One region of the Streptomyces sp. NPDC091280 genome, then DNA from elsewhere that is predicted to be linked to it. Evidence: predicted binding sites of a transcription regulator. Region 1 holds the regulator's gene; each other region holds the start of a gene.
The links. Region 1 encodes HrcA, which represses chaperone genes, less so after heat shock. Its sites were predicted from a motif close to TTNGCACTCNGNNNNNCNGAGTGCNAA; they were not measured.
Positions count from the first base shown of each region.

Region 2: a site for HrcA is predicted at 2,122-2,148, ahead of groES (co-chaperone GroES). Genes of this name have one in related genera too.
Region 3: a site for HrcA is predicted at 1,225-1,251, ahead of groL (chaperonin GroEL). Genes of this name have one in related genera too.

Region 1 covers NZ_JBIVUZ010000010.1:461,151-464,421, forward strand. Annotated here, with positions in the region: gene ACIQPR_RS30565 (nitronate monooxygenase) at 1-280, opposite strand, end outside; gene dnaJ (molecular chaperone DnaJ) at 359-1,495, opposite strand; gene hrcA (heat-inducible transcriptional repressor HrcA) at 1,496-2,512, opposite strand; gene ACIQPR_RS30580 (MBL fold metallo-hydrolase) at 2,695-3,271, shown strand, end outside.
Region 2 covers NZ_JBIVUZ010000001.1:773,592-776,862, forward strand. Annotated here, with positions in the region: gene groL (chaperonin GroEL) at 1-1,515, opposite strand, end outside; gene groES (co-chaperone GroES) at 1,669-1,977, opposite strand; gene ACIQPR_RS03580 (hypothetical protein) at 2,340-3,038, opposite strand; gene ACIQPR_RS03585 (polysaccharide deacetylase family protein) at 3,035-3,271, opposite strand, start outside.
Region 3 covers NZ_JBIVUZ010000001.1:1,233,611-1,236,881, reverse strand. Annotated here, with positions in the region: gene thrC (threonine synthase) at 1-179, shown strand, start outside; gene ACIQPR_RS05720 (MoaD/ThiS family protein) at 176-451, shown strand; gene ACIQPR_RS05715 (cold-shock protein) at 883-1,089, shown strand; gene groL (chaperonin GroEL) at 1,414-3,036, shown strand; gene ACIQPR_RS05705 (NADH:flavin oxidoreductase) at 3,251-3,271, shown strand, end outside.

The DNA.
Region 1 (3,271 bases):
CGGCCTCACCGGCCAGCTGGTGGGCGTAGACGTCGACGGCCGCCTTGTCCGCATACTCCGGCTGGGGCATGAAGAGGTTCACGCCGAAGGGGCGGGACGTCAGGCTCCGCAGCTGCTTGATCTCCTGGTACATGCCGTCGGCCGTCTTGTATCCGGCGGCGAGGAACCCCAGTCCACCGGCCTCGGACACGGCCGCGGCGAGCTGCGGTACGGAGACACCGCCCGCCATGGGGGCCTGCACGATCGGATGAGGGAAGAGATCGGTCAGTGCGGAGGACATGACGGCATGTTGTCACGTCCTCCGAACAAGTCCGAATCCGGCCTTCCGCCCGGCATAGGACAGCTGCATGACCGACGATCAACGCCCGTTGAAGGCGTCCTTCAGCCGTGAGAACAGGCCCTGCTGGCCCGGCTGGAACTGCCCCGTGGGCCGCTCCTCGCCGCGCAGTTTCGCCAGTTCCCTGAGGAGGCGTTCCTGCTCCACGTCGAGCTTGGTGGGGGTGGTGACCTCGACGTGCACGATGAGGTCGCCCCGGCCGCCGCCGCGCAGATGCGTGATGCCCCGGGTGTGCAGCGGGATCGACTGGCCGGACTGGGTGCCCGGCCGGATGTCGACCTCCTCCATGCCGTCCAGCGTCTCCAACGGCACCTTCGTGCCCAGGGAGGCCGCCGTCATCGGGATCGTCACCGTGCAGTGCAGATCGTCGCCGCGCCGCTGGAACGTGGAGTGCGGCAGCTCGTGGATCTCGACGTACAGGTCACCGGCGGGGCCGCCGCCGGGGCCGACCTCGCCCTCGCCCGCGAGCTGGATCCGCGTGCCGTTGTCCACACCGGCCGGGATCTTCACCGTGAGGGTGCGGCGCGAGCGGACGCGGCCGTCGCCGGCGCACTCCGGGCACGGTGTCGGCACGACGGTGCCGAAGCCCTGGCACTGCGGGCAGGGACGGGAGGTCATGACCTGGCCCAGGAAGGACCGGGTCACCTGCGAGACCTCCCCGCGACCGCGGCACATGTCGCAGGTCTGCGCGGAGGTGCCGGGGGCGGCGCCCTCGCCGTTGCAGGTGTTGCAGACGACGGCCGTGTCGACCTGGATGTCCTTCGTGGTGCCGAAGGCCGCCTCGTCCAGCTCGATCTCCAGCCGGATCATGGCGTCCTGGCCGCGGCGGGTGCGCGAGCGCGGTCCGCGCTGCGACGCCGTGCCGAAGAACGCGTCCATGATGTCCGAGAAGTTCCCGAAGCCGCCCGCGCCGAAGCCGCCGGCCCCACCGCCGCCCGCCTGCGAGAGGGGGTCGCCGCCGAGGTCGTAGACCTGCTTCTTCTGCGGGTCCGAGAGCACCTCGTAGGCGGCGTTGATCTCCTTGAACCGCTCCTGGGTCTTCGGATCCGGATTCACGTCCGGGTGCAGCTCGCGCGCGAGCCGGCGGAAGGCCTTCTTGATCTCATCCTGCGACGCGTCGCGACGCACGCCGAGAACGGCGTAGTAGTCCGTGGCCACTTAGGACTCCGCCAGGATCTGTCCGACGTACCGTGCCACTGCGCGTACCGCTCCCATCGTTCCCGGGTAATCCATGCGGGTCGGTCCGACCACGCCGAGCTTGGCGACTGCCTCGCCGCCCGAACCGTAGCCGACCGACACCACCGACGTGGAGTTGAGTCCCTCGTAGGCGTTCTCGTGACCGATCCGTACGGTCATGCCCGAATCCCCCGCCTCACCAAGCAACTTGAGGAGGACGACCTGCTCCTCCAGGGCTTCCAGGATGGGGCGGATGGTGAGGGGAAAGTCATGTCCGAAGCGGGTGAGATTGGCGGTGCCGCCGATCATCAGCCGCTCCTCGGTCTCCTCGACGAGGGTCTCCAGGAGGGTGGAGAGCACCGTCGCGACCGTGCCGCGGTCCTCGTTCTCGAAGGCCTCCGGCAGGTCCTGCACGAGCTGCGGCACGTCCGCGAAGCGGCGGCCGGCGATCCGGCTGTTGAGCCGCGCGCGCAGGTCCGCGAGCGAGGACTCCCCGAAGGGGGCCGGGCAGTCCACCATGCGCTGCTCGACCCGCCCGGTGTCGGTGATCAGCACGAGCATCACGCGCGCGGGGGCCAGCGACAGCAGCTCCACGTGGCGGACGGTCGAGCGGGTCAGCGAGGGGTACTGCACGACGGCGACCTGCCGGGTGAGCTGCGCGAGCAGCCGGACCGTACGGCCCACGACGTCGTCGAGGTCGACCGCGCCGTCGAGGAAGTTCTGGATGGCCTTGCGCTCGGGGCCGGTCATCGGCTTGACGCCCGCGAGCTTGTCCACGAACAACCGATAGCCCTTGTCCGTGGGGATGCGTCCGGCGCTGGTGTGCGGCTGGGCGATGTACCCCTCGTCCTCCAGGGCCGCCATGTCGTTGCGCACGGTCGCCGGGGAGACGCCGAGGCTGTGCCGCTCGGTGAGCGCCTTGGAGCCGACCGGTTCCTCGGTGCCCACATAGTCCTGGACGATGGCGCGCAGCACCTGAAGCCTGCGTTCGCTGAGCATCGCGCACACCTCCAGTTCTGGTCGCCTTTGCCGCCGCTTGTCGCGAGCCCGCCCTTTCCTGGCACTCTGTGCGCGTGAGTGCCAGCGTTCCCCGGCCCAGTGTACGGCCGTGAGGTACACCCCGGGCAAGGCCGGTCCCGCGAGGTCGCGTCACGGGGTGCCGTCACCGTTAGCGTCGCCGTATGACGGTGACTTGGGAAGAGGCGGGGTGGGAGCGGCTGGCCCCCGGGGTGGGCCGGTGCCGGCTGCCTGGCTGGGACTGCACGGTCGGGCTGGTCGTCGGGGACGGTTCGGCGCTCATGATCGACGCGGGGTCGAGTCTCGCGGAGGGCGCGCGGTTGCGTACGCAGGCGCAGGCGCTCGCCGGGCGCCGTGTGACCCATCTCGCGCTCACCCACGCCCATTTCGACCATGTCCTCGGGGCTGCGGTCTTCGCCGGGGCGACGGTCCTCGCGGCCGGGGGCGCGGGCGAGGTGTTCGAGCGCGGGGGTGAGGAGCTGCGGGCCGACGCGGTGCGCAACGGGCTGGACCCGAGGGCGGCGGAGAACGCGGCGGACGTCCTCGTGCGCCCGGGCCACTTCGTGTGGGGCCCCACGGTGCTCGAACTCGACGGCGGCCCGGACGTCCGGCTGCTGGCGACCCGGGGGCACACCGCCCACGACCTCGTGCTCGTGGTCCCGGGCGATCCGGCGGTCGTCTTCTGCGGCGACCTGGTCGAGGAGTCCGGCGAACCGCAGGCGGGCCCCGACGCCGTACCGT
Region 2 (3,271 bases), on a different contig from region 1:
CTCCAGGGCGGAGCGGGTGACCTTGACCGGGTCGATGACACCGGCCTTGACCAGGTCGCCGTACTCGCCGGTCGCGGCGTTGAAGCCCTGGCCGGGCTCCAGGTCGGCGACCTTGGAGGTGATGACGTAGCCCTCAAGGCCGGCGTTCTCGGCGATCCAGCGCAGCGGCTCGACGACCGCGCGGCGCACGACCGCGACACCGGTGGCCTCGTCGCCGGTCTTGTCGAGGTTGCCCTCGAGGACCTTGGCGGCGTGGACCAGAGCGGAGCCACCACCGGAGACGATGCCCTCCTCGACCGCGGCGCGGGTCGCGGAGATGGCGTCCTCCAGACGGTGCTTCTTCTCCTTCAGCTCCACCTCGGTGGCGGCGCCGACCTTGATCACGCACACGCCGCCGGCCAGCTTCGCGAGGCGCTCCTGGAGCTTCTCGCGGTCCCAGTCGGAGTCCGTGTTCTCGATCTCGGCCTTGATCTGGTTGACGCGGCCCGCGACCTCGGAGGCGTCGCCGGCACCGTCGACGACGGTCGTGTCGTCCTTGGTGACGGTCACGCGACGGGCGGAGCCGAGCACGTCCAGGCCGACCTGGTCGAGCTTGAGGCCGACCTCCTCGGCGATGACCTGACCGCCGGTGAGGGTGGCGAGGTCGCCGAGCATCGCCTTGCGGCGGTCGCCGAAGCCGGGGGCCTTGACCGCGACCGCGTTGAACGTGCCGCGGATCTTGTTCACGACCAGGGTCGACAGGGCCTCGCCCTCGACGTCCTCGGCGATGATCAGCAGCGGCTTGGAGGCGTTGGCCTGGATGACCTTCTCCAGCAGCGGCAGCAGGTCCTGGATGGAGCTGATCTTGCCCTGGTGGATGAGGATGTACGGGTCTTCGAGGACCGCTTCCATCCGCTCCTGGTCCGTCACGAAGTACGGCGACAGGTAGCCCTTGTCGAAGGCCATGCCCTCGGTGAAGTCCAGCTCCAGACCGAAGGTGTTGGACTCCTCGACGGTGATGACACCGTCCTTGCCGACCTTGTCCATCGCCTCGGCGATGAGCTCGCCGACCTGGCTGTCCTGGGCGGACAGGCCGGCGACGGCCGCGATGTCGGCCTTGTCGTCGATCGGGCGCGCGGTGGCCAGCAGCTCCTCGGACACGGCCTTGACGGCGGCGTCGATGCCCTTCTTCAGGGCGGCCGGGGAGGCACCGGCGGCGACGTTGCGCAGGCCCTCGCGGACGAGCGCCTGGGCGAGCACGGTGGCGGTGGTGGTGCCGTCACCCGCGATGTCGTTGGTCTTGGTCGCCACCTCCTTCACCAGCTGGGCGCCGAGGTTCTCGTACGGGTCGTCGAGCTCGACCTCGCGGGCGATGGTGACACCGTCGTTGGTGATGGTGGGGGCGCCGAACTTCTTGTCGATGACGACGTTGCGGCCCTTGGGGCCGATCGTCACCTTCACCGTGTCGGCAAGCTTGTTGACGCCGCGCTCAAGGGCGCGACGGGCGTCCTCGTCGAACTTCAGGATCTTCGCCATGGGAGCGGTTCAGCCCTCTCGGAAAACGTGGGTGAAACGAACCGCGCCCCCGACGCCCGGCTTCATAAGGTCGCGGGGGCCAGGGGCGCAGCTCACATACTGAATGTGCTTCAGTCACATACTGAATGTGCTTCAGACGGTGCTTGAAGCGAATTACTTCTCGATGATCGCGAGCACGTCGCGGGCCGAGAGGACGAGGTACTCCTCGCCGCTGTACTTCACTTCGGTGCCGCCGTACTTGCTGTACAGCACGATGTCGCCGGTCTTGACGTCGAGCGGCAGGCGCTCGCCGTTCTCGAAGCGGCCCGGGCCCACGGCGAGGACGACGCCCTCCTGGGGCTTCTCCTTCGCGGTGTCCGGAATGACCAGGCCGGAGGCCGTGGTCTGCTCGGCGTCGAGCGGCTGGACCACGATGCGGTCCTCAAGCGGCTTGATGGCAACCTTGGAGCTGGCGGTCGTCACGATCCGACCTCCCCCTTCGGAGATCTCACGGGGTTAACTGTCTGAGGTGGCGACCAGGTGGATCCGTCGTCGCGGGTGCCGGACCTGCCCGTCGCTATTGGCACTCTCCAGGGGGGAGTGCCAGGTCTGAGACTATGACTGCGATTAGCACTCGGTCAAGCGGAGTGCCAATGCCCGCGGCGCTTGAGCGGATTTTTCACCACCGTCGGCCGTGGCTGCCGCCCCTGGGGCTGCGCCCCCGGACCCCCCGATCGGCCTGGACGGCCTCGTCCTCAAACGCCGGACGGGCTGATCGTGCCGACCGGCGCCGGGCAGTTGCCGTGAGCCACCGGCGCGGCAGAGGTGGTCCTCAGAGATAGCCCTCAGAGATAGTCCTCCAGGCGCCCCACCGTCAGGCCGCGCTCCTGGATGCCCCGGAGCAGTCGGGCCGTCGTGCCGGTCGGGGTGATGCGGACGATGTCGCCGGGGACGAGGCGGTGGGCGCCCCGGGCGTAGGTGAGGGTTCCGGTGGTGGTGGAGGCGCGCCACAGGACCAGGGCGGAGATGCCGCAGTCGGCGGCGGCCCGGCGGGTCGTCGTGTCGTACGTGCCGTCGGGGGGCCGGAGCAGGCGGGGCCGGGGGTGGGCCAAGTGGCCGCAGATCCGGGTGCGTTGGGCGTCGTAGGGCAGGCCCGCGACGGGGCGGTGGTCCTGGGGCGTGCCGAACTCGGTGACGGGCAGGCGCAGTTCGCGGACCATGTCGGCGAAGCCCGGGTCCGGGCGGGCGCCCGTGCCGTGGTCGTAGGTCAGGAAGACGACCCTGTCGCGGGTGCGGACGTGGTCCACGACGGGTGGCAGGCCGGGGCCGGCGGAGCGGGCGGGAGGTCCCGGGGAGGGTTTCGGGGCCGGGGCCATGGGGGCCGTCAAACCCCAGTGGCGGTACGGCTGTTCGGGGGCCGGGCCGTGCGGGTGGACGCGCTGGGCGGCCTTCTTGCCGAGCCGTTCGATGGGGTCGACGGACTGGGCGCAGCCGGTGAGGAGGGTGGCCGCCAGGGCGACGGCCACCGGTACCCGGAACCTCACAGGTAGTCCTCAAGGCGCGCCACCGCGTAGCCCTCGGCCGTGACCTTGCCGAGGAAGCGGCGCATGTCGTCGACCATCGTGCCCTTCCATTCGTCTCGGCCCCTGAAGTGGGTCAGGACGATGTCCCCGGGGTGCAGTTCCTGGTCGTCCTCGCGGTACTCCCAGTGGTCGACGAAGACCTCCTCGTCCCAGATCGGGGCGTACTTGATGCCGCAGGACTTGGCGGCGACGAG
Region 3 (3,271 bases), on a different contig from region 1:
GGGTGACCGTGGGCGTGACGAAGAAGCTGATCGACAACGGCCTGCTGGACCCGACGCTCACCACGGTCGTGCTGAACACCGGCGACGGCCTCAAGACCCTGGACGCGGTCGCCGACACCGGCCTCACCGCGACCATCCGCCCGAACCTGGACTCCTTCCGAGAGGCTGGCCTCGCATGAGCGTGACCGTCCGCATCCCCACCATCCTGCGCACCTACACCGGCGGCAGGGCCGAGGTCGCCGCCGAGGGCGCCACCCTCGCCGAGGTCATCGGCGACCTGGAGAAGAACCACACCGGCATCGCCGCCCGCGTCCTGGACGACCAGGGCAAGCTGCGCCGGTTCGTCAACGTCTACGTCAACGACGACGATGTGCGGTTCGAGCAGGGGCTGGAGACGGCGACTCCGGACGGGGCCGGCGTCTCGATCATTCCGGCCGTTGCCGGGGGTTGATCGTTACCCTCGGTAACGTAGATTACCGAGTGTTCATCGAATTGCCTCTTCCGCGAGAGAAGCGGAGGGGGCAATTCTCTATGGTTGAGCACGGTACAGTTGGGGAACGCGCTCCATCCCGCATGCCGAACGCATATGAGTACCGGCTCCTTGTGCGACGAGAAGTAGCCAAAGTGTGTGGCTCTTTTGCGCCTTATGTGCCCTTTATCGGGCCCGACTTGCCCTGAAGTCGGACGAATTCTCCGTAAATTCCCGACCGGTCCTGCCCGGAATTCTCGTCGGATTGACCTGTTGCAGACGGCAGTTGGACGGATACATTCGGCCGCGGTCGACGCGTTCCGGCGCACGCCCCCAATCCTGTGGGGGGTGAGGTCTGACCCGGATCCGCGAAGTGCGGATCCGTGCAAGGGCCAGTAATAGGGGAGTTAGGCATGGCTCAGGGCACCGTCAAATGGTTCAACGCGGAGAAGGGGTACGGCTTCATCGCGGTCGACGGTGGTGCGGATGTTTTCGTCCACTACAGCGCGATTCAGATGGACGGCTACCGCACCCTGGAAGAGGGTCAGCGGGTCGATTTCGAGATCTCGCAGGGTCAGAAGGGGCCGCAGGCGGACATGGTCCGGCTCGCGACCGGCTGAAGCACGCGCCGACGAACAGCAGCGACGTTCTTCGTTCCTCACCGAAGGGCTCGTACTCCTGGGGGGTCACCTCCTGGGGTACGGGCCCTTCGGCGTGCGAGCCTCCTGGTCGGGGGTGCCAGTACTCGGGAGCCGCTTGCACTCGACCATGCCGAGTGCTAATCATTGGCGTTAGCACTCTGAAGGTGAGAGTGATAACGAAGGATCGGGTCGGTGAGGCCCGCAGGCCAGGTGGCGCAAGGAGCCACGGGGCAGGCGAGCCGTCCGTCGCGGGCGCCAGCGCGGTCCGGAGCAATCCACCCCAGTCCGGGAGGACCACTTCACATGGCCAAGATCATCGCGTTCGACGAGGAGGCGCGGCGAGGCCTTGAGCGCGGCATGAACCAGCTCGCCGACGCCGTCAAGGTCACCCTCGGCCCCAAGGGCCGCAACGTCGTCCTTGAGAAGAAGTGGGGCGCCCCCACGATCACCAACGATGGTGTCTCCATCGCCAAGGAGATCGAGCTGGAGGACCCGTACGAGAAGATCGGCGCCGAGCTGGTCAAGGAAGTCGCCAAGAAGACGGACGACGTCGCCGGTGACGGTACGACCACCGCGACCGTCCTCGCCCAGGCCCTCGTCAAGGAAGGCCTGCGCAACGTAGCCGCCGGCGCCAACCCGATGGCCCTCAAGCGCGGTATCGAGAAGGCCGTCGAGGCCGTCTCCGGTGCCCTCCTTGAGCAGGCCAAGGACGTGGAGACCAAGGAGCAGATCGCTTCGACGGCCTCCATCTCCGCCGCCGACACCCAGATCGGCGAGCTCATCGCCGAGGCGATGGACAAGGTCGGCAAGGAAGGCGTCATCACCGTCGAGGAGTCGCAGACCTTCGGTCTTGAGCTGGAGCTCACCGAGGGCATGCGCTTCGACAAGGGCTACATCTCGGCGTACTTCGCGACCGACATGGAGCGTATGGAGGCCGTCCTCGACGACCCGTACATCCTGATCGCGAACTCCAAGATCGCCAACGTCAAGGACCTGCTCCCGCTCCTGGAGAAGGTCATGCAGTCGGGCAAGCCGCTGCTGATCATCGCCGAGGACGTCGAGGGCGAGGCCCTGTCCACGCTGGTCGTCAACAAGATCCGCGGCACCTTCAAGTCCGTCGCCGTCAAGGCTCCGGGCTTCGGCGACCGCCGCAAGGCCATGCTCGGCGACATCGCCATCCTCACGGGCGGCGAGGTGATCTCCGAGGAGGTCGGCCTCAAGCTGGAGAACGCGACCGTGGACCTCCTCGGCCGCGCCCGCAAGGTCGTCATCACCAAGGACGAGACCACCATCGTCGACGGCTCCGGCTCCGCCGACCAGGTCGCCGGCCGGGTCAACCAGATCCGCGCCGAGATCGAGAACAGCGACTCGGACTACGACCGCGAGAAGCTCCAGGAGCGCCTGGCCAAGCTCGCCGGTGGCGTCGCCGTCATCAAGGCGGGCGCGGCCACCGAGGTCGAGCTCAAGGAGCGCAAGCACCGCATCGAGGACGCCGTCCGCAACGCGAAGGCGGCCGTCGAGGAGGGCATCGTCGCCGGTGGCGGCGTCGCGCTCATCCAGGCGGGCCACGTCTTCGAGAAGCTGGAGCTCGACGGCGACGAGGCCACCGGTGCCGCGATCGTGAAGCTGGCCCTTGAGGCCCCGCTGAAGCAGATCGCCGTCAACGCCGGCCTCGAAGGCGGCGTCGTGGTGGAGAAGGTCCGCAACCTCACCCCGGGTCACGGCCTCAACGCCGCGTCCGGCGAGTACGTCGACCTGGTCAAGGAAGGCATCATCGACCCGGCGAAGGTCACGCGTTCCGCTCTGCAGAACGCCGCCTCCATCGCCGCGCTCTTCCTCACCACCGAGGCCGTCATCGCCGACAAGCCGGAGAAGGCCGCGGCCCCGGCCGGCGGCGGCATGCCGGGCGGTGACATGGACTTCTGATCGACCCCTTCCGGTCGGTCAACGGTCTTACCGAGGGCGGTACTTCCTGCTTCTGGCGGGGGGTACCGCCCTCGGGCGTGTCCGGGATCACAGGCCGAGGGGCGGGACGGCCGGAATGACGGGCTTGGCCCGGAGGTTGTTGTTGACGCATGATCAATGCATACGCACATACCGTCCGGTACCCCGTGCCTGGTAGTCCGAGGAGCCCTCACACGTGTCTACGACCGCCCCCGCC